Regions from separate parts of the Streptomyces sp. NPDC050674 genome, predicted to be linked through region 2. Evidence: riboswitches for the same ligand, from Rfam matches in the RefSeq annotation. Region 2 holds a riboswitch; each other region holds the start of a gene.

Region 1 (7,063 bases), on a different contig from region 2:
CATGCCCGTGCGGCCCGAGGCGGAGCTGCTGCTCGCCGAGCGCGGGGTGAGCGTGCTGCCGGACGTCGTGGTCAACTCGGGCACGAACGCCTGGTGGTGGTGGACGCTGTTCGGGGACATCGGCGCCGACGCCGAGGAAGCGTTCGCGTACACGCGCCGCTCGATGCGGGCGCTGGTCGAGCGGATGCTGTCCCGCGCGCAGGCGGACGGGACGACGCCGCGGGCCGCCGCCCACGCGATCGCGGCCGACCGGCTGCCGCTGATCGCCGAGCGGTTCGGCTGGTACCGGTGAGGCGGCCGCCGGCCCCTCGGCGACCGTCTCCCGGCCCGGCCCGGACAGGCCGAAAGGCGACGTCGAGGGGGCACGGGCACCTGGGTAGGGTGACGGCGTGACGAGAGTCCGGTTGAGCGTGGCGGAGCGGCGCGGGGATCTGCTGCGGGCGGCCATCGAGCAGATCGAGGCACGGGGCGTGGCGGCGGTCAGGATCGCCGACATCGCCTCGGCGCTCGGCGTGAGCAACGCCCTGGTCCTCTACCACTTCTCCTCGAAGGAACAGTTGGTCGCCGCCGCGTTCCGGCACGCGGCGGAGGGCGACCTCGCGCATCTGCGCAAGCTGACCGGCCGCCGCTCCCCCGCGCTGCGCCGGCTGCGGTCGGCCGTACGGTGGTACGCCCCGACCGGGCAGGCCAAGGGCTGGCGGCTGTGGATCGAGGGCTGGGCGGCGGCGCTGCGCGACCCGGTGCTGCGGGAGGTCGCCCAGGATCTCGACCGGCAGTGGAAGGCGGCCCTCGTCGAGGTCATCGCCGAGGGCGTGGCGGCCGGTGAGTTCCGCTGCCCGGACCCGCAGGGCACGGCCCTGCGCCTCACCGCCCTCCTCGACGGCCTGGCCATTCAGCTGACGTCGTACGCCGGCGCGGTGCCGCGGGTCCGGGCCCAGGAGTGGGTGGAGGAGGCGCTGACCCGCGAGTTGGGCCTGGCGGAGGTGGAGCGGACGGCGCCCTGACGCCCGCTGCGACGCCTGCCCCCCCGACAACACCCCCGCCGCGCACCCCGCCCCCACGACGGCCCACCGCGCCTGCGCCCGCTCGATCGCTCCCACGAACGCCCGCGGGCCGCGCCGGTGTTCCACCCGGCACGGCCCGCACGCGCAGGAGCCGCTCTCACGCCACCGGGGCGATTCGCATCCTGATGTCGTCCGGCGACAGCGCCCCCTTGGCCGTCACGTGGTCGCCCGAGGACTCCCCGCGCAACCGGCGCCCGATCCACGGCACCAGGAACTCGCGCGCCCAGGCGACGTTGTCCCGCCGCACATCGAGAACGCCGCGCGGGGGCAGCGGAGGCCACGCCTGCTCGGGGTCGGCCGGCACGTCGAGGCCGAGCACCTGGCCGGCGCGCAGCGCCACCCGCGTGTGGCCCTCCGGAGACAGGTGCAGCCGGTCGGCGTCCCAGGCCCTGCGGTCCTGCACACTGCGCAGGGACCACAGGTCGAGCACCGGGCAGCCGTACCGGTCGGCGATGGCCCGGACATGGCCGTTGTAGGTGGCGATCTTGCCGCGCAGGTGCTTGAGCACCGGCACGCCACGGGTGTCGAACCCGGTCGTCACCATCACCGTGCCGGACACGGCGATGAGCTGGACCAGGGCACGCTCGAAACGCTCGGCCACCTCGTCGGGGTCGGTGCCCGGCCGGATGATGTCATTGCCCCCGGCACAGAAGGAGACGAGGTCCGGGGCCATGTCGACGGCCCGCGGAACCTGGTCCGCCACGATCTGGTCGAGGAGCTTCCCGCGTACGGCGAGATTGGTGTACCGGAAGTCGCCCTCGGGCCTGCGGTCGGCGAGCAGGACGGCGAACCGGTCGGCCCAGCCGACGAAGGCCCCGTCGGGGCCGGGGTCGCCGACGCCCTCGGTGAAGCTGTCCCCCAGCGCCACGTACGACCCGATCACTGCTCTGCTGTCACTCTTCGAATCGTCTGCCACAACGGTCCATGATTCACCCTTGAATGTGACTTACGCGACCGTAGGAAGGGGTTGACTGGCGGTGAGATAAGCCACTCCCAAAGTGTTCGCCAACTCCGGAATACACCGCTTGTCAGGGATGTTTCGGGGTGAACCGCCAGACCCGGAATCCGCTGATCCGGAAATGGCTCCAGACGGTCCGGAAGGCGAAGTGCCCGCCCGTGTAGGGCTGCGGGTCGGTGTGGTCGAAGACGAGCCGCCCGTTGTTCCACCATTGGACCGTGGAGCCGTCGGAGACGATCCGGACCCGGTTCGGCTCGTTCGCGGCCAGCAGCGGCTCGGTGCAGTCGAGGACCAGGGGCCGCACGCCGGGCTGGCCGACGTAACGGCGCAGCCGGGTCGTGGTGTTGTAGTTGGCGCCGTAGCCCGCGTAGTAGGTCGTGAGGTGGTCGTACTCGTCGAGGGCGCCGCCGCGCGGAGTCGCGAAGAGGTCGCCCGGAGAGCGGACGTCGGTCGCGTTCCAGAAGTTGTTGAGGTCCGAGACCCGGTCGTTGGCCCCGCCCTCGGAGACCGGGGTGGCGGTGTACTCCAGCAGGTACGGCCCTTCGAGTCGCCGCCTGAACCACACGGTGGCACCGCTCGGCACGTCGATCTCCAGGACGCCGCGGGAGGCGGTGACGGTGCCGCCGTCCTGGAGTTCGGTCGCCCACTGCCCGAGGCCGTGGCAGAAGTCGTCGCGGGCGACGAGGCGGCGGGGCGCGGCGTGCGCGGGCGCCGTCGGCGAGAGGACCGCGTACGCGGCTCCGGCGGCCAGGGCTGCGAACGCTCTGCGGGTGGTCGGCACGGGACACAGCTCCTCGGGATCCGCCGGGAAGGCTCTGGAAAGCGCTTGCACTCCGGACGGGATCACTCTGTCCCAACTGCCGCCGCCTGTCGATCCCTTGATGCGCCATCGGCCGCACACGCCGAAGGCCGGACCCGGGGTCGGGGTCCGGCCTTCACAGGCGTGTCAGGCGGGTGGTCGTGCGGTCGGTCAGCCGACGGAGACGCCGTGCGAGCGCAGGTAGGCGACCGGGTCCACGTCCGAGCCGTAGTCCGGCGTGGTGCGGATCTCGAAGTGCAGGTGCGGTCCGGTCACGTTGCCGGTCGCACCCGACAGGCCGACCTGCTGCCCGGCGGTCACGGTCTGGCCGGCCGAGACGGACAGCTGGGACAGGTGGGCGTACTGGGCGTAGAAGCCGTCGGCGAGCTTGATGACGACCTGGTTGCCGTAGGCGCCGCCCCAGCCGGCGGAGACGACCGTGCCCGCGCCGACGGCCTTGAGGGAGGTGCCGGTCGGGACGACGAAGTCGACACCGGTGTGGTAGCCGCTGGACCACATGCTGCCGGACATGTGGTACGGGGTGCCGATGGTGGCGCCGTTCACCGGGAGGGTGTAGCCGCTGGAGTTGCTCTGCGCGGCGGGCTCGGCGGCGGCCGGCTTGGCGGCGGTCTCCGCCTTCGGTGCCGGGTCGGCGGCGGACTGCTCGGGGGCCGAGGCCTTGGGCGTCGAAGGGGCGGACGGCTTCGGCGCGCTCGCCGCCTTCTTGCCGATCGACAGCTTCAGGCCCGGGTGGATCAGCGACGGGTCGGAACCGACGGCGTCACGGTTGTCGGCGTAGAGCTTCTTCCAGCCGCCGCTGACGTGCTGGTCGGCCGCGATCTTCGCGAGGTAGTCGCCGGCCTTCACGGTGTAGACGCGGGAGCCGGTGGCGTTTTCGGCGGCCTTCTTCTCAGCGGCCGGGGCCGACTGGACGGCCTTTTCCGGAGCCGACTGCGGGGTGGCGGCGTGGGCGCCGGCGGCCCCCATGAGCGGGAGGGCGAGGGCGGCCCCGCCGGTTCCGGCGACGGCGATGGAGCGGGTGAAACGCTGGGTCTTGGGGCGGCGGTGCTTACCCTTCGCGGGCATGGCGAATTCCTCTCCGTCGCCTGCGAGGTGAGCTGTCGGGTGCGAGCTGGAGATGCCCGGCCGCGCCGAGGCGTGGCTTAACCCCAAGCCGTTCCGGGAACCGGAACAGGCGTCTTACCTGTGGGTCCCCCGCTCCTGCCGTACGTCGGGTCAGTGTGTGCGGGCTCCGGGCGGCGGCAGGATTAGGCGTCCGTCCGGATTGGTGTGGAACGTAAGCGACCAAGACGCAATAGGACAAGCTTGCGGTTGCCCGCGACGGTGCTCCCCTCACCGCGCCGACACATTCCGCCGTCACCGAGCGTGGATTACCGATCTCCCGCTTTGCTCAATAACCCTGCGCATTGCCGGAATTACGTGAACATGGCGACAACACATCGTCACGAATATGACGATGGTCACGCGCCCCGACCTCATCTCCTTTACGATCGGGGCACGTTATCCCCTTAACTACCTAAGCGCCCTATTCGGACAGAAGGGCTACTTCCGCTTAAGGCGGACGACGGTGGCGTCGAGATCCCCGCCCAGGCCGACCCGGAGTCCGTGATGGAGCAGCAGGGCACCTCGGTGAACTTCGCCCGTTTCGAGGCATTCGTACTCCGCTGCCGGATCGAGGCCGCGCAGCCGGAGTGCCGGGACGGGCTCGCCGTAGCGCTGCGCCTGGAGCCAGGCGAGCACGACGGTCTCCTCGCCGAGGACGTACTGCACGGCGCTCAGTCCGCCCTCCGGGGGGCGCAGCCGGTACAGGTCGCCGCGTTGCACCACGGGCCGGATCTCCTTGTAGAGCCCGACCCACTCCGCCGCCTCGGCCAGCTCCTCGGCCGTCCACTTCGTGAGGTCGCCGCCGACCCCGAGCACCCCGGCCATGGCACTGACGAACCGGAACCGCAGCGAGCTGGCCCGGTGGTTGAGCATGGCGTTCGGACTGTCGGTGACCCAGGCGGCCATGACCCGGGGCGGATGGATCTGGCTGAAGCCGTGCTGGATGGCGAGCCGGTCCAGGGGGTCGGTGTTGTCGGAGGTCCACACCTGGTCCGTGCGGCCCAGCACGCCGAGGTCGATCCGGCCGCCGCCACCCGAGCAGGACTCGAAGGCCACACCCGGGTGGGCGGCCCGCAGCCGGTCCAGCAGGGCGTACAGGCCGCGCACGTGGTCGACCCACAGCCGCTGCGGGTAGGGGTCGTCGGGCCAGCCGGCATCGGTGAAGCAGCGGTTGAAGTCCCACTTCACGTAGTCGATCGGCGCGCTGGAGAGGAGCCCGTCGAGCTGCTCCCACAGGTACTCCCGGACATCCTCTCGCGCGAGGTTGAGGACGAGCTGATTGCGGAACTCCGTCCGCTTTCGCCCTGTTTGGTACTGCACCCAGTCGGGGTGCGCGCGGTACAGATCGCTGTCCGGGTTGACCATCTCGGGCTCGACCCAGATGCCGAACCGCATGCCGAGTCCGCGCACATGATCGGCGAGCGGCTTCAGCCCGCCCGGGAAGCGGTCGGGGTTGGGAGTCCAGTCGCCGAGCCCGGCCCGGTCACTGGTGCGCGCCCCGAACCAGCCGTCGTCGACCACGAACAGCTCGACGCCCATGGCGGCGGCCCGCTCGGCGAGCGCCCGCTGCTGCTCCTCGGAGATGTCGAACTCGGTGGCCTCCCAGGAGTTGAACAGCACCGGCCGGTCCTGCCCGGCGTCCGGGATCACATAGGCGCGCTGGTAGGCGTGCCAGGCCCGGCTCGCCCCGCCGAAACCACCGTCGCTCCAGAGGCCGGCGAAGACGGGGGTGGTGTACGACTCACCCGCGTCCAGCGTCAGCAGGCCCGAGTCGTCGTAGCCGGCGCCGCCGGTGATCTGCACGCGCGCGTCGGGGAGCTGGGCCACGGCGATCCGCCAGGAGCCGGACCAGCCGAGGGCGCAGCCGTACACCTCGCCGTGCTCCTCGGTGGCGTCGGTGTCGAGGGCGACCCAGGGCAGGTGCTGGTGGGAGGTGTGGCCGCGGCGGCTGCCGATGACCTTCTCGCCGTGGGTGAGGGCCGAGCGCGTCAGCCGGGACTCGGCACCCCATCGGCCGTGCAGCTGGGAGAGCCGCCAGGCGTCACGGTCGGGCAGCGTCCAGGTCGCGGAGTCGGCGCGCAGCAGCTCCAGTGCCGGTCCCCGGTTGTCCAGGGTCACCCAGCGCTCGACGACGTCCGTCGAGGCACGCATCCGGTAGTGCAGCGTCACGGTCAGGCCGTCGTCGCGGAACCGGAGTCTCAGCTCGTCGTCCTGGGTGTCGTGTCCGTCGAAGGTCCACTCGGTGCCGCGGCGCCCGGCCGTGCGCACGGACAGGGCGGGGCGCACGAAACGGGGGCCGCCCTCGACCGGGTACTCCTCCCGTCCGTCGAGCGGGGACTCGAAGGGCCAGTACTCGGGCAGCGGCCGCACGGTGAGGGCCTCGGCGTCGGCGAGGCCGATCCTGGGGCCCCAGTGCAGGTGCAGCAGCTCGTCCCGGTCGGTGACATGGACGGCATAGCTGCTGGCCGGCCCGGAGAGTACCCATGTACGACCGTCTTCGGAAGTGTCCAGCATCATGGCCTCACAGATTCGAACAAGCCCGACCAGAGGCGACCAGGCGGCAACATCATCGAGTGCCGCGGGGGCTCCGGGCAACGCTTGTGGACAACTCATTGCCCCAGGCAGGCATGTCGTATCGTCGAGTGACGCCCGTCGACGAGCCGCGCCGGCGGCGCCGAAGGGGAGGAGCCCTCGTGACACAGCAGGTCCCGTCGACCGAGCCCGAGCTGGCCGGAGTGCGCAACTTCCGTGATCTGGGCGGCCTTCCGACCGTGGACGGCCGGCGGGTGCGGCAGGGCGTGCTGTTCCGCAGCGGCCATCTCGCCCACGCGACCGGGGAGGACGCCGCCTTCCTGGCCACTCTGGGCCTGCACACGATCTTCGACTTCCGCAACGCCGCCGACCAGAAGCTCGAGGGGCCGGACGTCGAGCTGCCCGGCGTGCGCAATGTGAACCTGCCGCTGAGCGACCCGGCCGACGGCGCCGAGTTCTGGAAGATGGTGCGCGACGGCGACCTGGAGCAGCTGCGCGCGATCCTCGCGGACGGCAAGGGCGCGGACCGGATGATCGCCTCGTACCGCATGATCATCAAGGAGCGCACGGGCGAGCACGCGCAGG
Region 2 (7,063 bases):
ATCCCCCGCAGAACCCGTGGACACAACTGCCTGATTCGCCAACGGTGTCGTCGAGCGAGCAGGGGCCCACCGGTTCACCTCACCGGGCTACAGCTTCTCCACCGGCGCGTACCGCAGCAGCAGCCGCTTCGGCTTGGTGTCCCCGAAGTCGATCGTCGCCTCGGCGTTGCCGCCCGTGCCCTTGACCGCGACGACGGTTCCGAGCCCGAACTGGTCGTGTGTGACCCGGTCCCCGACCGCGAGCGACACCACCGGCTTCTCCGAGGTGCGGCGGGTGGCGAACCCGGAGGCGCCCGAGGCGGACGAGCGGGAACGGGACGACGACAGCGAGGCCGCCACCGCCGAGACCGGCCCGGAGGACGCGGGCGCGGTCGCACCGGTGCGCTTCCACTCCAGGTGCGCCGCGGGGATCTCCTCCAGGAACCGGGAGGGCGGGTTGTAGGAGGGCTGGCCCCAGGCGCTGCGCAGCGTGGAGCGCGTCAGATAGAGCCGCTCCCGCGCGCGGGTGATGCCGACGTAGGCCAGGCGCCGCTCCTCCTCCAGCTCCTTGGCCTGTCCGAGGGCGCGCATGTGCGGGAAGACGCCGTCCTCCATGCCGGTGAGGAAGACGACCGGGAACTCCAGGCCCTTGGCGGTGTGCAGGGTCATGAGCGTGATGACGCCGTCGCCGTCCTCCTCGTCGGGGATCTGGTCGGAGTCGGCGACCAGGGCGACCTGCTCGAGGAAGTCGGACAGGGAGGCCTGCTCGTCCTCGCCGCGCTCCTGCTCGAACTCCATGGCGACGGCGGCGAGTTCCTGGAGGTTCTCGATCCGGGTCTCGTCCTGCGGGTCGGTGGAGGCCTGGAGCTCGGCGAGGTAGCCGGTGCGTTCCAGGACGGCCTCCAGCACCGTGGCCGGTCCGGCGCCGGACTCGACGATGGTGCGCAGGTCCTCCATCAGGGTGTTGAACCGCTTGACGGCGTTGGTGGAGCGCGCGGCCATGCCGTACGCCTCGTCGACGCGCTTGAGCGCCTGCGGGAAGCTGATCTTCTCGCGCTGGGACAGGGCGTCGATCATCGCCTCGGCGCGGTCACCGATGCCCCGCTTGGGGACGTTGAGGATCCGGCGCAGCGGCACCGAGTCCTCGGGGTTGGCCAGCACGCGCAGGTAGGCCAGGACGTCCCGGACCTCCTTGCGCTCGTAGAAGCGGACGCCGCCGACGACCTTGTAGGGCAGGCCGACGCGGATGAAGACCTCTTCGAAGACACGGGACTGGGCGTTGGTGCGGTAGAAGACGGCGACGTCGCCGGCCTTGGCCTCGCCCGCGTCCGTGAGGCGGTCTATCTCGTCGGCGACGAACTGGGCCTCGTCGTGCTCGGTGTCGGCGACGTAGCCGGTGATCCGGGCACCGGCGCCCGCGTTGGTCCACAGGTTCTTGGGACGGCGGGACTCGTTGCGCTCGATGACCGCGTTGGCCGCGCTGAGGATGGTCTGCGTGGAGCGGTAGTTCTGCTCGAGCAGGATCGTCGTGGCGTCCGGGTAGTCCTCCTCGAACTGGAGGATGTTGCGGATCGTCGCGCCGCGGAAGGCGTAGATCGACTGGTCGGCGTCGCCCACCACGCACAGCTCGGCGGGCGGGACCTCGGCCTCGGGCGGTACGTCGACCGGGTGCTCAGCGGTGCCGACGAGCTCGCGGACCAGGGCGTACTGGGCGTGGTTGGTGTCCTGGTACTCGTCGACCAGGACGTGCCGGAAGCGGCGGCGGTAGTGCTCGGCGACGTCCGGGAAGGCGCGCAGCAGGTTGACCGTCGTCATGATCAGGTCGTCGAAGTCGAGTGCGTTCGCCTCGCGCAGCCGCGACTGGTACATCGCGTAGGCCTGGGCGAGGGTCTTCTCGAACCCTCCCCCAGACTCCGTCTGGGAGGTGCCCCCAGTGGCCTGGGCGGCGAAGTCCTCCTCGTCGATCAGCTCGTTCTTCAGGTTGCTGATCTTGGCGCTGAAGGACTTCGGCGGGAAGCGCTTGGGGTCGAGGTCCAGGTCGCGGCAGACCAGGGCCATCAGCCGCTTGGAGTCGGCGGCGTCGTAGATCGAGAACGACGAGGTGAAGCCGAGCCTCTTGCTCTCGCGCCGGAGGATGCGCACGCACGCGCTGTGGAAGGTCATGACCCACATGGCGTTCGCGCGCGGGCCGACCAGTTGCTCGACGCGCTCCTTCATCTCACCGGCGGCCTTGTTGGTGAAGGTGATCGCGAGGATCTGGCCGGGGTGCACGTCCCGCTCGGCGAGCAGGTGGGCGATGCGGTGCGTGAGCACACGGGTCTTGCCGGAGCCTGCGCCGGCCACGATGAGCAGCGGGGAGCCGGAATGGACGACGGCGGCGCGCTGGTTGTCGTTCAGCCCCTCCAGGAGGGTGGCGGTGTCCACCACCGGGCGGGGGGCGCCGTCCCGGTAGTAGGGGTCGTGGTCCGGCGGCGCGTCGAACTTCCCGCCGAACAGATCGTCCGGGATCGACTCCGGAACGTGATCGTCCTCGGGCGGCGGCGGGGGCTCGTCCGCGGGGCCCCGCCGGGCCTGGAGGTCCGCCAGGAAGCTGTCGTCAAAGAGGCTGCTCATCGCTCTCCGAGTCTAGGGCGCCCCACTGACAGCACGCCGCCGCCCCGAGAACATCGCCGGAACCTCGCCGCGCACCCGGCCGCGGATCGACCGTCCGGCGGCGCATTGTCGCCCTCCATGACCGGCCGGTGACGGCCTGCTACACCCTCCTCATTCGTGGACATGTCGTGATCAACCGCCCCGGATCGTTCACTCTCCGCAACGCTCATGAGTAAGGTCACGAAAATGTATCGGGCATATCACCCATCAACCTTCACAAGGGCCACACGAATTGGCTACGGTGCGATCAGGCCGCATGACCCCCACCGGCGAACGTCGCCGGGCCGCGCGGCCTCCGCCGAGTCCGGTGTGCCGCAGCGGCAGCCGGAGCCGGGGACCCAACCGTGAACCTGGGGTGAATCGGCCCGACTCCCTGTGCGGAGAAGGCCGTAGGGCAACCCTTCCGAACCATCCGCCCGAACCCGACAGCTAACCCGGTAGGCGGAACGTGGAAGGAGTCGCCTCCCTTGGCGTCGCACCGCAAGTCGCGTCCTACGGGTACGCGCGTGGCAGGCATACGGACCCCCGCCCTCGCAACGGCGGCCCTCACCTCCGTGGCCCTGCTGTCCCAGTCGGCCAACGCCACCCCCGAGGCCGACGACAAGCCCAGCCTGGAGGACGTCGAGAAGAAGGTCGGCGACCTGTACCGCCAGGCCGAGTCGGCCACCGAGAAGTACAACGCGGCCAAGGAGAAGACCTCGAAGCAGCGCAAGCGCGTCGACACCCTCCTGGACGACGTCGCCCAGCGCACCCAGAAGCTCAACGAGGCGCGTGAGGAGCTGGGTTCCTTCGCCTCCGCCCAGTACCGCACCGGCGCCGCCGCCCCGGACACGGCCACGTTCCTGCTCGCGGACACCCCGCAGGACTACTTCGACCAGACCCAGCTGATGGACCGGATGACGGGCCGTCAGAAGGTCGCGGTCGACGACTACGTCACGCAGCAGTCCGAGACGATGAAGAAGCGCCAGGAGGCGACCGAGAGCCTCGAGACGCTCACCGAGTCGCAGGGCGACCTGAAGGCAGCCAAGGCCACCGTCCAGCGCAAGCTGGCCGACGCCCGCGAGCTGATGTCCCGGCTGACCGCCGAGGAGAAGGCCCGGCTCGCGGCGATCGAGCGGGAGAAGCGGGAGGAGGCCGCCCGCAAGGCCGACGAGCTGGCCCGGCAGCAGGCCGCCCGGCAGACGGCGCAGGACCAGGCGGCGGGGCAGCGGGAGGGCGGGTCCTCCGCCTCGGGGTCCACGGGCTCCGGCTCGTCCTCCGTGACCGTCCCGGCCGACTCCTCGTACGCCACCAAGGCCGACAAGGCGCTCGCCTTCGCCCGTGCCCAGATCGGCAAGCCGTACGTGTGGGGCGCCGTCGGCCCGGGCTCCTACGACTGCTCCGGACTCACCCAGGCCGCCTGGAAGGCCGCGTCCGTCACCCTGCCGCGCACCACCTACGACCAGGTGAACGCCGGCACCACGGTCCCGCTCTCCCAGGCCCAGCCCGGTGACCTGGTGTTCTTCTACGACGACGTCACCCATGTCGGGATCTACATCGGCAACGGCATGATGATCCACGCCCCGAAGCCCGGCACGTACGTGCGCGAGGAGTCGATCTACTACGACGGCGAGTCGGCGATCCACAGCGTGGTGCGTCCGGCCTGACGGTCTTGGTCCGATTTTGAGGGGCACGCGCGCGTGCCCCTCTCCCCGCGCGCACGGCGCTGCCTAGCATCGGCGCCATGCCCGGTCTCCCCCTGTCCGCCGCCCTGTGCGCGATGTACGCGCTGACGACCGGCGCCCTGGCGGTCGGTCTCGACTCGGCGGGGTACGAGACCCTCTCCCGTGTCGCCCTCGTCCCGGCCTGCGCGGCCTGGGCCGGGGCGGTCGCGTACGCCGTGCTGCGGCCCTCGCGGCCGCGGTGGCCGGCGCAGACGCCGACCGCGCTCACCTTTACGGCGGCGACCGCCCTGATCGGCACCGGCTTCTGCGCGGCCGGCTGGCAGCGGTCGGCCGCGGCGCTGCTGGCGCTCGCGGCCCTGCTGTGGGCGGCGCTGCTCGTCGCGGCGAACCCGGAGCGCCGCGGCACGGTGTTCCTGCGGTGTGCGGCCACCCAGGGGCTGGCCGTGCTCGGCGCCACGCTCGCCGCGGCCGAGTCGGCCGCCTGGCTCGCCCACGCGGCCATGGTGCTGTTCTGGCCGGGGCTGGTGCTCTACTGCTTCGCGCTGCTGCGCTTCCCGCCGCGGGAGGTGACCGAGGGGCGCGGGGACCACTGGCTCGCGGCCGGGGCGCTCGCCCTGTCGGCGCTGGCCGGGGCACGTCTGATCAGCGCCGACAGCGCCCGCATGTACCTGTGGAACGACGACGACCACGCCGTCCTCGGCAGGGTGACGGCCGGGCTGCTCGTGCTCACCCTGGTCTGCTGCGTGGGCCTGCTCACCGCCGAGCTCGCCTGGCCCCGGCACGGCTACGACGTGGCCCGCTGGGCGACCGTCTTCACCGCGGTCGGCACGGCCGTGGCCGCCCTGGCCGTCGCCGCCGCCCTGGACGCGCCCTGGCTCGACGCCCTCGGCGAGGTCCTGCTGTGGATGACCGTGGCGGCCTGGCTCGGCTGCACCGCCTGGGCGCTCACCTCGGCGCGCGCCCGTCCCTCCCGGGTCAGGTCCAGAGCACGGCGATGAAGACGTTCGCCGTGGTCAGCAGCCCGACCAGGCCGAACAGGCCCTTGTCCACCTTCTCCTCGTCCCGCTTCACATAGACCAGGCCGAGGATCACGATCAGCAGGGCCAGCTTCACGCCGATCTTGATGTTGTCCACGGTCTGGTCGTCGGCCTGGTTGAGGCCGACCAGCGCCACACCGGTGACCAGCATCGTCAGCGCGCCGTGCAGCATCGCGGGCGTGAAGCGGGCCGTGCCCTCGCCCATCGCCTTCATCTGGGTGAGGAATCCGCCCAGGAGCGCGGCGATGCCGACGATGTGGAGGCCGACGAAGAGGTGGATGAGTACGTCCATGAGGCCGGAGCCTAATCAGGGGCCCGCGGGCCGCCCGACACCGGGCCACTGATGCATATATGCGCCCCATAGCACCCGATCAGGGTCACTCGCGCACGATTCGGCGCATCGGTCATCACGCTGAGTGAAGCGTGCGGGGTCGAGACGGCGCTACGGTCGCATACGGTCACCGCCGGTCCTCTCGAGACAGTTCCGCACACCCGCCACCGGCCCGCCTCGGCGACGTTTAACGTCCTCCTCCAGGTGCCCGGCTCCCCACCGCCGCCCGGGCCAGGGGCGGCAGTCGGACACCACCGCCGAGAAGTCCGGCGGCGATCCGCTCCCCCTGTGCGGGCCGTCGCCGGACGCGCAGGCCGCCCGTCCGTTCCCCCCGGCGGCCGTATGCGCCCTCACCGGCGGTCGAGGAAAGGACGTGGCCTCCAGGTGGCAGCGCACCGCAAGCCCCGACAGCGCGCATTGGGTGGCGGCAAGGCCCGTACGGCCGCCACGATCGCCCTCGCGGGCGCGGCGACGGCGACGGCCTTCGACGGGACCGGGCACGCCGAGCCCCCGCTCACCGCCGGTCAGGTCAAGGCCGAGGTGGACAAGCTGTACCGGGAGGCGGAGGTCGCCACCGAGAAGTACAACGGCGCCAAGGAGGAGGCCGAAGCGGCCGCGCAGCGCCTGAGGAACCTCCAGGACCAGGCGGCGCGCAAGGAGGAACGGCTCAACTCGGCCCGCCAGGGCCTGGGTTCGGTCGCCGCCGCGCAGTACCGCGCCGGCGGACTGGATCCCGCGGTGCAGCTCGCCCTGTCCGACGACCCCGACCGGTACCTGGAGAACGCCGAGTTCGTCGAGCGGGCCGGCAACCGGCAGAACGCCGCCGTCTCCGGCGTGCGCAAGCGGCTGAGGGAGATCGAGCAGCTGCGCGGGGCCGCCCACATCGAGCTGACCTCCCTGAAGTCGCGGCAGACGGAACTGAAGCGGCACAAGAAGACGATCACCGGCAAGCTGGGCTCCGCCCGGCGGCTGCTGTCCCGGCTCGAACCGCAGGAACGTTCCCGGCAGGGCGGATCCCCGGACCGCGCCTCACGCTCCACCGGCGCGCGGGACACCCTGGCGGCCCCCGGCCCGGCCTCCTCCCAGGCGCCCGACTCCCGGGCGGCCGCCGCCGTCTCCTACGCCTACCAAAAGCTCGGCAGCCCCTATGTGTGGGGCGCAACCGGCCCGAACGCCTTCGACTGCTCGGGTCTGGTGCAGGCCGCCTACCGCGCCGCCGGGGTCTCCCTGCCGCGCACGACGTACTCCCAGATCGCCGCCGGCCGCCGCGTCTCCCGCTCCGAACTGCGCCCCGGTGACCTGGTCTTCTTCTACGCCGGCATCAGCCATGTGGGCATCTACGTGGGCAACGGGCAGATGATCCACGCCCCGAACCCGTCCGCGCCGGTGCGCGTCGCCCC
Region 3 (7,063 bases), on a different contig from region 2:
GGCGGTCCACACGATGGTGTTGGAGTCGACCTCGAGGCCGTTCTTCAGCACCACGTGGCCGTCGACGCAGGAGTCCATGGAGGTGGACAGGTAGACCTCGACGCCGCGGCCCTCGAGGTGCTCCTTGCCGTACTTGCCGAGCTTGGGGCCGACCTCGGGGAGGATCTTGTCGGCGGCGTCGACCAGGATGAAGCGCATGTCCTCACGGGACACGTTCTTGTAGTACTTCGCCGCGTCGCGGGCCATGTCCTCGACCTCGCCGATGGTCTCCGCACCGGCGAAGCCGCCGCCCACGAAGACGAAGGTGAGCGCCTTGCGGCGGATCTCCTCGTCGGTGGTGGAGTCGGCCTTGTCCAGCTGCTCGAGGACGTGGTTGCGCAGGCCGATGGCCTCCTCGATGCCCTTCATGCCGATGCCCTGCTCGGCGAGGCCGGGGATCGGGAAGGTGCGGGAGACCGCGCCGAGCGCGATCACCAGGTAGTCGAAGGGCAGCTCGTAGGCCTCGCCGACCAGCGGGGAGACCGTGGCGACCTTGCGGTCCTGGTCGATGGTGGTGACCCGGCCGGTGAGGACCTCCGCCTTGGGCAGCACGCGTCGCAGCGGGACGACGACGTGGCGCGGGGAGATGTTGCCGGCGGCGGCTTCGGGGAGGAAGGGCTGGTAGGTCATGTACGACCGGGGGTCGACGACCGTGACGGTCGCCTCGCCGTAGCGCATCTTCTTCTGGATGCGCCGAGCTGCGTACAGGCCTACGTACCCACCGCCTACTACGAGGATCCTGGGACGCTCCGTGGTGCTCATGCCATCGAGTATCCACCCGTCTCAGGGGGGTGGCTCGTGCGCCCCTTCACAAGCTCGGATGGGGTGTGTGTTATCCTCCGCCGCCCACGTGATCCACGTCATGGTGACAACCGGGAGCGTTTGTGCACCCCGGACCGTTGTCAATGCCGCGTGAGCTGCCTCTCTGCGCCCGAAGGGCTCGCGTGAGGCCCTCCTGGGACGCCCGCGCGGACCTCTTCCCGGACCCTCCATACCATGCTTCTGAACATGTTCAAAGGGCCGTTCAGCCCCCGGACGGGTCAACGGAACCCCTTTGGTCGCCCGGGAGGGCCGAATTCCTTGTGAAGAACTTCACGAACTTTTCCGACGGGCTGTCGCCGGGGGGTCGCCGCGACCCCCCGGGAGGCGCTCATTCGTGATCCATGCCTGCTCAGAAGCGGGCTAGGCGATCGACCACGCGATGCCGTCGAGGATGTCGTGCTCGCTGACGACGACCTCGCGGGCGCCGATCCGCTCCATGATCGACAGCAGCACCAGGGCGCCCGCCCCGATCACGTCGACCCGGCCCGGGTGCATGGAGGGCACCGCCGCGCGCTCGGCGTGGGTGGAGCGCAGCAGCCACTCGGTGATCTCGCGGACCCGGTCGTAGGAGACCCGGGAGTGGTGGATGGCCTGCGAGTCGTACGCGGGCAGCTCCTGCGCGATCGCCGACACGGTCGTCACGGAGCCGGCCAGGCCGACCAGCGTGCGGGCCTCGCGCAGCGGAACCGTCTGCTCGGCCAGGTCGAGCGCGGCCTCGATGTCGGCCCGCATCGCCCCGATCCGCTCCTCGGAGGGCGGGTCGCTCACCACGCCGTCCCGGACCAGGTGCCGCTCGGTCATGCGGACGCAGCCGACGTCCACCGAGCGGGCCGCCCGGACCCGGTCGTCGCCCACGACGAACTCGGTCGAGCCGCCGCCGATGTCCACCACCAGGTAGGGCCTGGGCAGGTGGTCGCCCCCGGCCAGCTCCTTGGTGGCGCCGGTGAAGGAGAACTCGGCTTCCTGGTCCCCGGTGATCACCTCGGGCTCGACGCCCAGGATGTCCAGGACCCCGCGCACGAACTCGTCCCGGTTCTCGGCGTCCCGGGAGGCGGAGGTCGCCACGAACCGCAGCCGCTGCGCCCCGTGTTCCTTGATGATCCCGGCGTACTCGCGGCACGCCGCGAAGGTCCGCCGCAACGCCTCGGGGGCGAGCCGGCCCGTGCGGTCCACGCCCTGCCCGAGCCGGACGATGGTCATCCTGCGGTCCAGGTCGACCAGCTCGCCGGTGGCGGGGTCGGCGTCGGCGACCAGCAGCCGGATGGAGTTCGTACCGCAGTCCACGGCGGCGACACGGGTCACTGGGCGGCCTCCTCGGCGGTCGTCACGCAGGCGCCCTTGCGCCACCACTCCGGCAGCATCGCCAGCGCCTCGTCGCCCAGCGGGTTCACGCCCGGCCCGGCGGCCAGCGAGTGGGCCACCAGGACGTGCAGGCACTTCACCCGGTCCGGCATGCCGCCCGCGCTCGGGAAGTTCTTCAGCTCCTCGATCTCGTCACGGCGCCGGATGTAGTCCTCGTGCGCCGCCCGGTACGCCGCCGCCAGCTCCGGGTCCGACTCCAGCCGCTCGGTCATCTCCTTCATCACGCCGTTGGCCTCCAGCGTGCCGATCGCGGAGTTCGCCTTCGGGCACGTCAGGTAGTACAGCGTCGGGAAGGGCGTGCCGTCGGGCAGGCGGGGGGCCGTCTCCACGACGTCGGGCTGTCCGCACGGGCAGCGGTGCGCGATCGCGCGCAGCCCGCGCGGGGGCCGGCCGAGCTGCTGCTCGAAGGCCTCGACGTCGGCGTCGGTGGGCTCGGTGCGCGGGGTGGTCGGCGGGGGCGTTTCCATGACTGTCTTCAGGCTGTCTTTCTCTGGGTTCAGGGCACTGGCTGGGGCCGGGTCACCGGTCGGAGGCGTCGGCCTTGTCGACCCCGTCCCAGACGTTCGAGTACCAGGGGCGGTCGGCCGCCCCCAGGTCGGTGCGCGACTGCTGCGCCGCGTGCGGGTCGACGACGATGAAACCCGTCTCCCCCGGCATGACGTAGTGCAACCGCTGCCGGATCTGCTGCTCGGCGTACGCGTCGTCCTGCCAGCGCGCCTTCAGGTCGCGCAGCCGTTCGACGCGCTCGCGGGCCTGCCGCTGTTCGCGTCGCAGGTCGTCGATCTCGGCGCGCTGCGAGACGTACTCCCGCATCGGGTAGGCCAGGGCCACGATCAGCGAGCACATCACCAGGGCGAGCAGCGCGGCCCGGCCGGTCAGCCGCGAGCGCCGGGCCTGGCGCTTGGTCTGGGAGCGGTAGACCCGGGCCGCGGTCTGCTCGCCGAGCAACCGGATCCTGGTCGCGGTGGAGAACCGGTCCCGGTCCTTCACGGCCATCTGTCCGCCTCCCGCTCCACCGTCATACGCGCGTACGTCCCCGGACACGGTACGGGACCGAGTACGGGGACGTACGTACGACGCTGCTACTTACGGGCCGGGTCAGCCCTTGAAGCGGGGGAATGCCGAGCGGCCGGCGTACACCGCGGCGTCGTCGAGGATCTCCTCGATGCGCAGCAGCTGGTTGTACTTGGCGACGCGCTCGGAGCGGGCCGGGGCGCCGGTCTTGATCTGGCCGCAGTTGGTGGCGACGGCCAAGTCGGCGATCGTGACGTCCTCGGTCTCGCCGGAGCGGTGGGACATCATGCACTTGAAGCCGTTGCGCTGGGCCAGCTCGACGGCGTCCAGGGTCTCGGTCAGCGAGCCGATCTGGTTGACCTTGACCAGGAGCGCGTTGGCCGCGCCCTCCTCGATGCCGCGGGCCAGGCGCTCGGGGTTGGTGACGAACAGGTCGTCGCCGACGAGCTGGACCTTGTCACCGAGCTTGTCGGTGATGGTCTTCCAGCCCTCCCAGTCGTCCTCGAACAGCGGGTCCTCGATGGACACGAGCGGGTACGCGTCGACGAGCTCCGCGTAGTACTCGGTCATCTCGGCCGCCGAGCGCTCCTTGCCCTCGAAGGTGTAGACGCCGTCCTTGTAGAACTCGGAGGCGGCGACGTCGAGCGCCAGGGCGATCTGCTCGCCGGGGGTGTACCCGGCTTCCTTGATCGCCTCGAGGATGAGGTCGAGGGCCTCGCGGTTGGAGCCGAGGTTCGGAGCGAAGCCGCCCTCGTCGCCGAGGCCGGTGGCCAGGCCCTTGGACTTCAGGACCTTCTTCAGCGTGTGGTAGACCTCGGCGCCCCAGCGCAGGGCCTCGGAGAAGGACTCCGCGCCGATCGGGGCGATCATGAACTCCTGGATGTCCACGTTGGAGTCGGCGTGCGAGCCGCCGTTCAGGATGTTCATCATCGGCACCGGCAGCAGGTGCGCGTTGGGGCCGCCCAGGTAGCGGAACAGCGGCAGGTCGCTGGCCTCGGAGGCGGCGTGGGCCACGGCGAGCGAGACGCCGAGGATGGCGTTGGCGCCGAGGGAGCCCTTGTTGTCGGTGGCGTCCAGGTCGAACATCGCCTGGTCGATCAGGCGCTGCTCGGTGGCGTCGTAGCCGACCAGCTCCGGGCCGATCTGCTCGATGACCGCGAGGACGGCCTTCTCCACACCCTTGCCGAGGTAGCGGTTCGAGTCGCCGTCGCGGAGCTCGATGGCCTCGAATGCGCCCGTGGAGGCGCCGGACGGGACGGCGGCACGACCGGTGCTGCCGTCGTCGAGGCCGACCTCGACCTCGACCGTGGGGTTGCCTCGGGAGTCCAGGATTTCCCGGGCTACGACGACGTCGATGGACGGCACGAGCATCTCCTTCTTGAATGTGACGCGGTGACGCGGGTCGCGTGGACCCGGCGGGGTGCGGGCCGTGGTGGCTCGCGACATGAGCCTAACCGGCTCCGGGCGATCGGCCACCGGGTCGCCCACCCCATGGACAGAACCGAGAGTAAATTGTTTCCGAACGGAACAAAGCCGGTTGCCGAAAAAACCCCGCCCCGGTGCGCACGGGGGATGGCGCACCGGGGCGGGGAGTCCGTGGGCCCCGGGGGGCCCGGAGGGGCCGCTGCCTACTTCAGGTGCAGCTGCTGGCCCGGGTAGATGAGGTTGGCGTCCTCGACGATGTCCTTGTTCAGCTCGAAGAGCTTCTCCCAGCCGCCCTTGACCTTCTTGTCCGCGGCGATCGAGCTGAGGGTGTCGCCCTCGACGACCTTGTACTCGCCGTCGCCCTTCTTGACCTTCTTGCCGGTCGGGGTGGTGACGGTCTTCTTGGCGGCCGGGCGGTCCTCGGAGCGGGAGGCCGGCTGCTGCTCGGTCTTGCGGGTCTCGGTGCTCTGCTGGCTCTGCTGGCTCTGCTGCTGCGTGGAGCTGCCGGAGTCGCTCGAGGAGCCGCCGCCGGTGTAGCCGGCACCCGACAGGCCCTTGCCGCAGACCGGCCAGGCACCCTTGCCCTGGCTCGCCAGGACCTTCTCGGCGACCTGGATCTGCTGGTCCTTGCTGGCCTGGTCGGCGGTCGAGGCGTACTGCGTGCCGCCGTACGCGGCCCAAGTGGAGGCGGAGAACTGCAGACCGCCGTAGTAGCCGTTGCCGGTATTGATGGACCAGTTGCCGCCGGACTCGCACTGGGCGACGGCGTCCCACTCGGAGGCGGTGGCGGCGGAGGCGTTGCCGGCCGCCATCAGCGGGGCGGCGATGGCGACACCGGTGACACCGGCGAGCGCGGCGGCGCGGGTGGCCTTGGACGGACGACGGTGCTTGCCCTTGGCGGAAAACAGCATGAATCGATCCCCTCACCGACGCCTGCGAGGTGAGCTGTCGGGTTCGGGCCGGTTGAGTTGCCCGGCCGCGTCCCTCACGGGACACGGCTTCACCCCAAGCCCTTCCGGCACAACCGGCCGGTCGGGCACCTACCTTGGGTCCCCCGCTCCTGCCTACGGCGCTTGACGCGACGACTGTTCCCGGGCGGCCGCTGGCAGGATTCGGCGTTGCGGCAGCCGGGGCTCGTGGTGACGAGCGATCACGACCGTAGACACGCGATCCGCCGAATTTCAAAGACGATCAGGGCTTCTGAGATCTATCTCTCACCGGCCTTATACGGGACATTCGGCGCGAAACATGACGTGAACTCACCCGGTTTAGGGGTGACTTCGACCGCCGTTTCCGCACTGCCCGGACGGCTACCCCTCGTCCGCTTCGACCCCTGTGGTGAGCTTCTGACCGGGGAGGATGAGGTTCGGGTCGGTACCGACCGTCTGCTCGTTGTCGTCGTAGAGGGAGTGCCATCCACCGTCGACGTCAAGGGAGTCGGCGATGGACCAGAGGCTGTCGCCGACGCCGACGATGTAGGAACCCTGGGAGGCGTCACCGCCGCGCGAGGCGTGGCGGCCCGAGGACGCGCCCTCACGGCCGCTCGCGGACGCGGAGTCCTCCTCGGCGCCGGGGCCGCGGTGACGGCCGGAGCCGGTGCCCGCCGGGGCCGAGGACGCGTCACCCTGAGGCGAGTTGGCGGACTCACCGCCCTCACCGGAGCCGGAGCTGCCGGACTTCTCGCCCCGCTCCTGCTTCTCGTCCCGCTCCTGGGAGGTGGAATCGGACGACTTGTCGGACTTGCTGGTTTCGTCCTTCTCGGTCGACCGTGCGTCGGGCGACGACGACGGGCTCGAGGACGGCTCCGGAGAAGGGGACGCGTCAGGGCCGTCGAGCAGACCGGGTGAGTCCACCTCACCGGATGCCCCGGACGAGCCGGACGTGTCCGACCCCTTGCCCTGCTCGAGGCCCGAGAGCAGTCCGCAGGTGCGCCACGCGCCGACCCCCTGGTCGGCGAGGACTCTCTCGGCCACGGATATCTGCTGGGAGCGACTGGCCAGGTCGGCACTCGCGGCGTAGTCGAGACCGCCGTACTTCTCCCAGTCCTCCTGGGACAACTGCAGGCCGCCGTAATAGCCGTTGCCGCTGTTCTGGCTCCACGCGCCGCCGGTCTCGCAGTCCGCGACCCGGTCCCAGGTCGTGCCGTCGGCCGCGCTGGCGCCGGAGGCCCCGAGGAGGGGGATCGCGATGGCGGAGCCGGTCACTCCGGCCGCCACGAGGAGAGCCGGAGCCTGACGGGGGCGGCGGTGCCGACCGTTCCCGGAGAGCATACGGAGACCTTTCGCGAGACAGCAGTGACCGGCGGCCGGAATCCCGGGCCGCATTGATGGGTGAACGTATCGGCAGACGATCACTTGTCACAAGTTCATGCCGCGCAGATCACGTGAAGATCACAGCTCTG
Region 4 (7,063 bases), on a different contig from region 2:
CCAGTTCGGAGGAGACCAGCTTGCGCAGCTCCGTGTCCGAGTCGAGGATCCGGGTCAGCTCCTCGATCTCCGCGTTGAGCCGGTCCTTCTCCGACTCCAGCTCGATGCGGTCGTACTTGGTGAGGCGGCGCAGCGGCGTGTCGAGGATGTACTGCGTCTGCACCTCGCTCAGCGAGAACTGCTCCATCAGGCGCTGCTTGGCCTGCGCGGAGTTCTCGCTGGAGCGGATCAGGCGGATGACCTCGTCGATGTCCAGCAGGGCCGTCAGCAGACCCTCGACCAGGTGCAGCCGGTCGCGCTTCTTGCCGCGGCGGAACTCCGAACGCCGCCGCACCACGTTGAAGCGGTGGTCGAGGTAGACCTCCAGGAGCTCCTTCAGCCCCAGCGTGAGCGGCTGCCCGTCGACCAGCGCGACGTTGTTGATGCCGAAGGACTCCTCCATCGGCGTCAGCTTGTAGAGCTGCTCCAGCACCGCCTCGGGCACGAAGCCGTTCTTGATCTCGATGACCAGGCGCAGGCCGTGCTCGCGGTCGGTGAGGTCCTTGACGTCGGCGATGCCCTGGAGCTTCTTGGAGCCGACCAGGTCCTTGATCTTGGCGATGACCTTCTCGGGGCCGACCGTGAAGGGCAGCTCCGTGACGACGAGGCCCTTGCGGCGGGCCGTCACGGGCTCCACCGACACCGTCGCCCGGATCTTGAACGTGCCCCGGCCGGACTCGTAGGCGTCCCGGATGCCGGTCAGGCCGACGATGCGGCCGCCCGTGGGCAGGTCGGGGCCCGGGACGTGCTTCATCAGGGCGTCGAGATCCGCGTTCGGGTACCTGATCAGATGCCGGGCGGCGGCGATGACCTCGCGCAGGTTGTGCGGCGGCATGTTCGTGGCCATGCCGACCGCGATGCCCGAGGCGCCGTTGACCAGGAGGTTCGGGAAGGCGGCGGGCAGGGCCACCGGTTCCTGCTCCTGGCCGTCGTAGTTGGGGTTGAAGTCGACGGTGTCCTCGTCGATCGACTCCGTCATCAGGCTCGTCGCCTCGGCCATCCGGCACTCGGTGTACCGCATGGCGGCCGGCGGGTCGTCGTTGCCCAGCGAGCCGAAGTTGCCGTGGCCGTCGACCAGGGGAACCCGCATCGAGAAGGGCTGGGCCATGCGCACGAGGGCGTCGTAGATCGACGCGTCGCCGTGCGGGTGCAGCTTGCCCATCACCTCGCCGACGACGCGGGCGCACTTGACGTATCCGCGCTCGGGGCGCAGGCCCATCTCGTTCATCTGGTAGACGATGCGCCGGTGCACCGGCTTGAGGCCGTCGCGGGCGTCCGGCAGGGCGCGGGAGTAGATGACCGAGTACGCGTACTCGAGGAAGGAGCCCTGCATCTCGTCGACGACGTCGATGTCGAGGATCCGCTCCTCGTACGAGTCGTCGGGCGGCGGGGTCTTCGTGCTGCGGCGGGCCATCGCTGCCGGCTCCTTGCTGCTGCGATCCAGATCTGACGCGGACCATTGTGGACCGCCGCACTGACAAGCGGGACCAGGGCCCGGGGCAAGCGGCGCCTGCGCACGCGGACCGAGGTCGTCCCCGGGAACTTCACCAGGGCTTCGCGCGCTTGCATACAGTGGCAGGACCGGCAGGAATCCGCGGTCTGAACAACCGCTCAGCGAGCGAAGGGACGTACATGCCCATGGGTCACACGGCCACAGCCCAGGCAGGCTCCGGGGGCCTGACAGCGACCGAGCACCGCCTGGCCAACGGCCTGCGCGTGGTGCTCTCTGAGGACCACCTGACCCCGGTCGCGGCGGTGTGCCTCTGGTACGACGTCGGCTCACGCCACGAAGTCAAGGGGCGTACCGGCCTGGCTCACCTTTTCGAGCACTTGATGTTCCAGGGATCCGCCCAGGTCAAGGGCAACGGCCACTTCGAGCTGGTCCAGGGCGCGGGCGGTTCGCTGAACGGCACGACCAGCTTCGAGCGGACCAACTACTTCGAGACCATGCCCGCCCACCAGCTGGAGCTCGCCCTCTGGCTGGAGGCCGACCGGATGGGCTCCCTGCTGACCGCGCTCGACGACGAGTCGATGGAGAACCAGCGGGACGTCGTCAAGAACGAGCGCCGCCAGCGCTATGACAACGTCCCCTACGGCACGGCCTTCGAGAAGCTGACCGCCCTCGCCTATCCGGAGGGCCACCCCTACCACCACACCCCGATCGGCTCGATGGCCGACCTGGACGCGGCGACGCTGGAGGACGCGCGCGCGTTCTTCCGCACGTACTACGCGCCGAACAACGCCGTGCTGTCCGTGGTCGGCGACATCGACCCGGAGCAGACGCTGGCCTGGGTCGAGAAGTACTTCGGCTCCATCCCCGGCCACGACGGCAAGCCCGCCCCGCGCGACGGCTCGCTGCCGGAGATCATCGGCGAGCAGCTGCGCGAGGTCGTCGAGGAGGACGTCCCCGCGCGTGCGCTGATGGCCGCCTACCGGCTGCCGCACGACGGCACGCGCGAATGCGACGCGGCCGACCTGGCCCTCACCGTCCTCGGCGGCGGCGAGTCCTCCCGCCTCTACAACCGCCTGGTGCGGCGCGACCGTACGGCCGTGGCGGCCGGATTCGGCCTGCTGCGGCTCGCCGGGGCGCCCTCCCTGGGGTGGCTGGACGTGAAGACGTCCGGTGACGTGGAGGTCCCGGTCATCGAGAGCGCCATCGACGAGGAGCTCGCCCGGTTCGCCGAGGAGGGCCCCACGGCCGAGGAGATGGAGCGCGCCCAGGCCCAGTTGGAGCGCGAGTGGCTGGACCGCCTCGGCACGGTCGCGGGCCGCGCCGACGAACTGTGCCGGTACACCGTGCTGTTCGGCGACCCGCAGCTCGCCCTGACCGCCGTCAACCGCGTCCTGGAGATCACGGCGGAGGAGGTCCAGGAGGCCGCCAAGGCCCGCCTGCGCCCCGACAACCGCGCGGTGCTCGTCTACGAGCCCGTCGCCGACGAGACCGACGAGACCGACGACACCGCAGCCGCGGCCGGCGACGAGAACGAGGAGGCGGCCAAGTGACCGAGCTCGCCACGATGGACTTCCACCCCCGGCCGCAGGCGGGCGAGGCGCGCCCCTGGGCCTTCCCGGCCCCCGAGCGCGGCACGCTCGGCAACGGCCTGACGGTGCTGCGCTGCCACCGCCCCGGTCAGCAGGTCGTCGCGGTGGAGGTGCTGCTGGACGCCCCCCTGGACGCCGAGCCGGCCGGCCTCGACGGTGTGGCCACGATCATGGCCCGGGCCTTCTCCGAGGGCACCGACAAGCACTCCGCCGAGGACTTCGCCGCCGAGCTGGAGCGCGCCGGAGCCACCCTCGACGCCCACGCCGACCACCCGGGCGTCCGGCTCAGCCTGGAGGTGCCCGCCTCCCGGCTCGCCAAGGGACTGAACCTGATCGCCGACGCCCTGAGGGCGCCCGCGTTCGCCGACAGCGAGGTCGAGCGGCTGGTCCGCAACCGCCTCGACGAGATCCCGCACGAGCTGGCCAACCCCTCCCGCCGCGCCGCCAAGGAGCTCTCCAGGGAGCTGTTCCCGGCGGGCTCGCGCATGTCGCGGCCCCGGCAGGGCACCGAGGAGACGGTCGCGACGATCGACTCCGCGGCCGTGCGCGGCTTCTACGAGAAGCACGTCCGCCCCGCCACGGCCACCGTGGTGGTCGTCGGCGACCTGACCGGCATCGACCTCGACGCCCTGCTCGGGGAGACCCTGGGCGCCTGGACGGGCTCCTCGGCCGAGCCGCGCCCGGTGCCGCCGGTGACCGCCGACGACACCGGCCGGGTCGTCATCGTGGACCGCCCGGGCGCCGTCCAGACGCAGTTGCTGATCGGCCGTGTCGGCCCGGACCGGCACGACCGCGTGTGGCCCGCGCAGGTGCTCGGCACGTACTGCCTGGGCGGCACCCTCACCTCCCGCCTGGACCGCGTCCTGCGCGAGGAGAAGGGCTACACCTACGGCGTGCGGGCGTTCGGCCAGGTCCTCAGGTCCGCGCCGGACGGCACCGGTGCCGCGATGCTCGCCATCAGCGGTTCCGTGGACACGCCCAACACCGGCCCCGCCCTGGAGGACCTCTGGACGGTGCTGCGCACCCTCTCCGCCGAGGGGCTGACCGACGCCGAGCGGGACGTCGCCGTGCAGAACCTGGTCGGCGTGGCGCCGCTGAAGTACGAGACGGCGGCGGCCGTCGCGAGCACGCTGGCCGACCAGGTCGAGCAGCACCTGCCCGACGACTACCAGGCCACCCTGTACCGGCAGCTCGCGGCCACCGGCACCGTGGAGGCCACCGCGGCGGCCGTGAGCGCCTTCCCGGTGGACCGTCTGGTGACCGTTCTCGTCGGTGACGCGGCGCAGATCAAGGCACCCGTCGAGGCCCTCGGCATCGGCGAAGTCACCGTCGTCGCCGCCGAGTAGCGGCACGCGCTCAGGGGCCCTGGTCGTCTTCGAAGGCACCAGGGCCCCTTTATGCCCGAATTGATACGGAGGTTGCCTGTCTGCCCTGTGGGATGCGCTACAAAAGCCGGGATTCATTTGGGAATTGAAAGTGACGCCGCTTAGCGTCATCCGGGCTGTTCGTCAGGCAGTGCGCCGCACCCGCGGCACCGGACAGTCATCGCCGAGTCCCCGTACGGCGCGAGCCAGGGGAGCCGGGGACCCATCGCAGTCCCTGGGGTGAATCGGACGCCCGCGCCCGTGGCGAGGGAGTCCGTAGGAGACCTTCCTGCTCCGAACCCGTCAGCTAACCCGGTAGGCGAGAGGGAAGGAAAGGACCAGCCACTTCATGGCGTTCACTCGCGCCACCGGCAAGCACCGTCGTCCCAGCAGGATCCAGCGCGGCACCGCCCGCGCGGCGGGCGTCGCGGCCCTCGCCACCACCGGCGTGATCGGCACCGTGGCGGCCCCCGCTGCCTTCGCCGCCGAGCCCACCGCCGAGCAGACGGGTCTCACCCCGGTCGTCACCATGGGCGACACCGTGGCCCAGCAGATCGACGCCCAGGCCATCGCGCAGCAGCAGGCCGCCGACGAGGCCGCCGCCAAGCAGAAGGCCGAGGAGGCCGCCCGCAAGCGTGCCGCCGAGGCCGCCCAGGAGGCCAAGGAAGCCGCCGAGAAGGCCCGCGAGGCCAAGGAGCGCGCCGCCCGCGAGGCCGAGCGCAAGCGCCTCAACGCCTTCGTGGCCCCGATCTCCGGCTCGTACGTCTCCACCGGCTACAAGGCGAGCAGCGGCCTGTGGTCCTCCGGCAGCCACACCGGCGTCGACTTCCACGCCGCCACCGGCACCTCCGTCCACGCGGTCGGCGCGGGCACCGTCGTCGAGGCCGGCTGGGGCGGCTCCTACGGCAACCAGATCGTGATCAAGATGCACGACGGGACGTACACGCAGTACGGCCACCTGTCCTCCATCGGCGTCTCGGTCGGCCAGCAGGTCACCCCGGGCCAGCAGATCGGCCTGTCCGGCGCGACCGGCAACGTCACCGGTCCGCACCTGCACTTCGAGGCCCGCACGAGCCCCGAGTACGGCTCGGACATCGACCCGGTCGCCTACCTGCGCTCGCACGGCGTGAACGTCTGACCGGCACCTCGTCGCTCTCCCCGAAGCCCCGGCTCCCCGAGCCGGGGCTTTCGGCGTTCACGGCGGCGGAGTGTCCAAAAAATATTCATGGATTCCCGCTTGCCGTCGGAAATTCCGGCTCATTGCAATAGAGTCACGGAACACGCGCCGCTCGCCGGCGTTTCACGGGGATTAAGCGGAGGTCGGTCATGCGTATTCCCGCGCACTCGGTGTGCACGGCCATCCGGGACGACATCGTCGCCGGTGTCCACGCGCGCGGCAGCCGGCTCACCGAAGAACTCCTCGCGCGCCGCTACGGCGTCTCGCGGGTCCCCGTGCGGGAGGCGCTGCGCACCCTGGAGGCCGAGGGCTTCGTGGTGACCCGGCGGCACGCGGGCGCGTGCGTGGCCGAACCCACCGAGCAGGAGGCCGCCGACCTGCTGGAGATGCGGCTGCTGCTGGAGCCGCTCGGCGCCGCACGGGCCGCCCAGCGCCGCACCGAGGGGCATCTGAAGGTCCTGCGGGGGCTGGTCAGGCTGGGCCAGGAGCGGGCCCGCCGGGGCAACAGCGACGACCTGCGTTCCTTGGGCGGCTGGTTCCACGAGACGCTCGCCCAGGCCTCCGGGAGTCCCGCGCTGACCTCGATGCTCACCCAGCTCCGCCACAAGATCGCCTGGATGTACGCCGTGGACGCGCCGCTGAGTCCGGTGGAGTCCTGGGCGGAGCACGGCGCGATCGTGGACGCGGTGGCGCGCGGCGACGGCGAGCGCGCGCGGGCGGTCACGGCGCTGCACACCGAGCGCGCGGCGGGCGCGCACCGCTTGCGCTCCGGCTCCGCCGGGGAAGGCGCCGAGCGTGTGAGGAACTCGCAACATCCCGTAAACACGGCGAGCCTGCGGCATTAACACGGCAGCCGTATACAAAGAGAGCAGTCAATTTCCGGGGGTCTCTTTCAGCTGCCCGGATTCCTGAATTCGTTCCCCATTCCGGCGGCAAATGGCGAAGGGCCCGCCCGGTGAATTCGGACGAGCCCTTCGCTGTACGCCCGATCGGGCGCTCGGGATCAGACGGTCTCGGGCAGTTCCTCGAGACCCTCGGAGACCAGCTTCGCGAGCCGGTCCAGGGCGGCGTCCGCGCCCTCGGCGTCGGAGGCGAGGACGATCTCCTCGCCACCCTGTGCGCCGAGGCCGAGGACGGCCAGCATGGAGGCCGCGTTGACGGGCTTGCCGTCGGCCTTGGCGATCGTCACCGGGACGCCTGCGGCCGTGGCGGCTCGGACGAAGATGGAGGCGGGACGGGCGTGGAGACCCTCGGCCCAGCCGACGTTGACGCGGCGCTCAGCCATGTGTTGCTGCCCTTCGCTTTTCAGGGTTGTCTAGACCAGTTTCCCATACCGTGAAGCCGTACCGGGAGCGGTCCTCGGACCGCCCCGGGGTGCCGTCGGATCGCGGCCTCGACCCGACTGACGCCCTCCACAGACTGCCTCGCGCCGCTGTCGGAC

What was found. Region 2 has a riboswitch for cyclic di-AMP ahead of AB0I06_RS11405 (NlpC/P60 family protein). Riboswitches for the same ligand answer to the same signal wherever they lie in the genome.
Positions count from the first base shown of each region.
Region 1: linked by a shared signal. The riboswitch ahead of AB0I06_RS02040 (peptidoglycan DD-metalloendopeptidase family protein) and the one ahead of AB0I06_RS11405 (NlpC/P60 family protein) in region 2 are both predicted to bind cyclic di-AMP.
Region 3: linked by a shared signal. The riboswitch ahead of AB0I06_RS16115 (transglycosylase family protein) and the one ahead of AB0I06_RS11405 (NlpC/P60 family protein) in region 2 are both predicted to bind cyclic di-AMP.
Region 4: linked by a shared signal. The riboswitch ahead of AB0I06_RS28760 (M23 family metallopeptidase) and the one ahead of AB0I06_RS11405 (NlpC/P60 family protein) in region 2 are both predicted to bind cyclic di-AMP.

Region 1 is NZ_JBFAIG010000001.1:488,056-495,118, forward strand. Features, by position in the region: gene AB0I06_RS02020 (Glu/Leu/Phe/Val dehydrogenase dimerization domain-containing protein) at 1-292, shown strand, start outside; gene AB0I06_RS02025 (TetR/AcrR family transcriptional regulator) at 390-1,004, shown strand; gene AB0I06_RS02030 (SGNH/GDSL hydrolase family protein) at 1,162-1,947, opposite strand; gene AB0I06_RS02035 (DUF6250 domain-containing protein) at 2,093-2,803, opposite strand; gene AB0I06_RS02040 (peptidoglycan DD-metalloendopeptidase family protein) at 2,993-3,907, opposite strand; cyclic di-AMP (ydaO/yuaA leader) riboswitch at 3,912-4,073, opposite strand; gene AB0I06_RS02045 (alpha-galactosidase) at 4,385-6,460, opposite strand; gene AB0I06_RS02050 (tyrosine-protein phosphatase) at 6,640-7,063, shown strand, end outside.
Region 2 is NZ_JBFAIG010000005.1:234,955-242,017, forward strand. Features, by position in the region: gene pcrA (DNA helicase PcrA) at 88-2,592, opposite strand; cyclic di-AMP (ydaO/yuaA leader) riboswitch at 2,918-3,091, shown strand; gene AB0I06_RS11405 (NlpC/P60 family protein) at 3,099-4,277, shown strand; gene AB0I06_RS11410 (hypothetical protein) at 4,355-5,293, shown strand; gene AB0I06_RS11415 (hypothetical protein) at 5,271-5,624, opposite strand; gene AB0I06_RS11420 (C40 family peptidase) at 6,048-7,063, shown strand, end outside.
Region 3 is NZ_JBFAIG010000008.1:232,355-239,417, reverse strand. Features, by position in the region: gene AB0I06_RS16140 (NAD(P)/FAD-dependent oxidoreductase) at 1-801, opposite strand, end outside; gene AB0I06_RS16135 (Ppx/GppA phosphatase family protein) at 1,222-2,163, opposite strand; gene AB0I06_RS16130 (DUF501 domain-containing protein) at 2,160-2,690, opposite strand; gene AB0I06_RS16125 (septum formation initiator family protein) at 2,743-3,219, opposite strand; gene eno (phosphopyruvate hydratase) at 3,322-4,602, opposite strand; gene AB0I06_RS16115 (transglycosylase family protein) at 4,866-5,573, opposite strand; cyclic di-AMP (ydaO/yuaA leader) riboswitch at 5,578-5,744, opposite strand; gene AB0I06_RS16110 (transglycosylase family protein) at 5,973-6,932, opposite strand; gene AB0I06_RS16105 (cytochrome P450) at 7,053-7,063, opposite strand, start outside.
Region 4 is NZ_JBFAIG010000020.1:109,816-116,878, forward strand. Features, by position in the region: gene AB0I06_RS28745 (DNA topoisomerase IV subunit A) at 1-1,453, opposite strand, end outside; gene AB0I06_RS28750 (pitrilysin family protein) at 1,678-3,042, shown strand; gene AB0I06_RS28755 (pitrilysin family protein) at 3,039-4,427, shown strand; cyclic di-AMP (ydaO/yuaA leader) riboswitch at 4,618-4,782, shown strand; gene AB0I06_RS28760 (M23 family metallopeptidase) at 4,795-5,583, shown strand; gene AB0I06_RS28765 (GntR family transcriptional regulator) at 5,772-6,467, shown strand; gene AB0I06_RS28770 (HPr family phosphocarrier protein) at 6,626-6,907, opposite strand.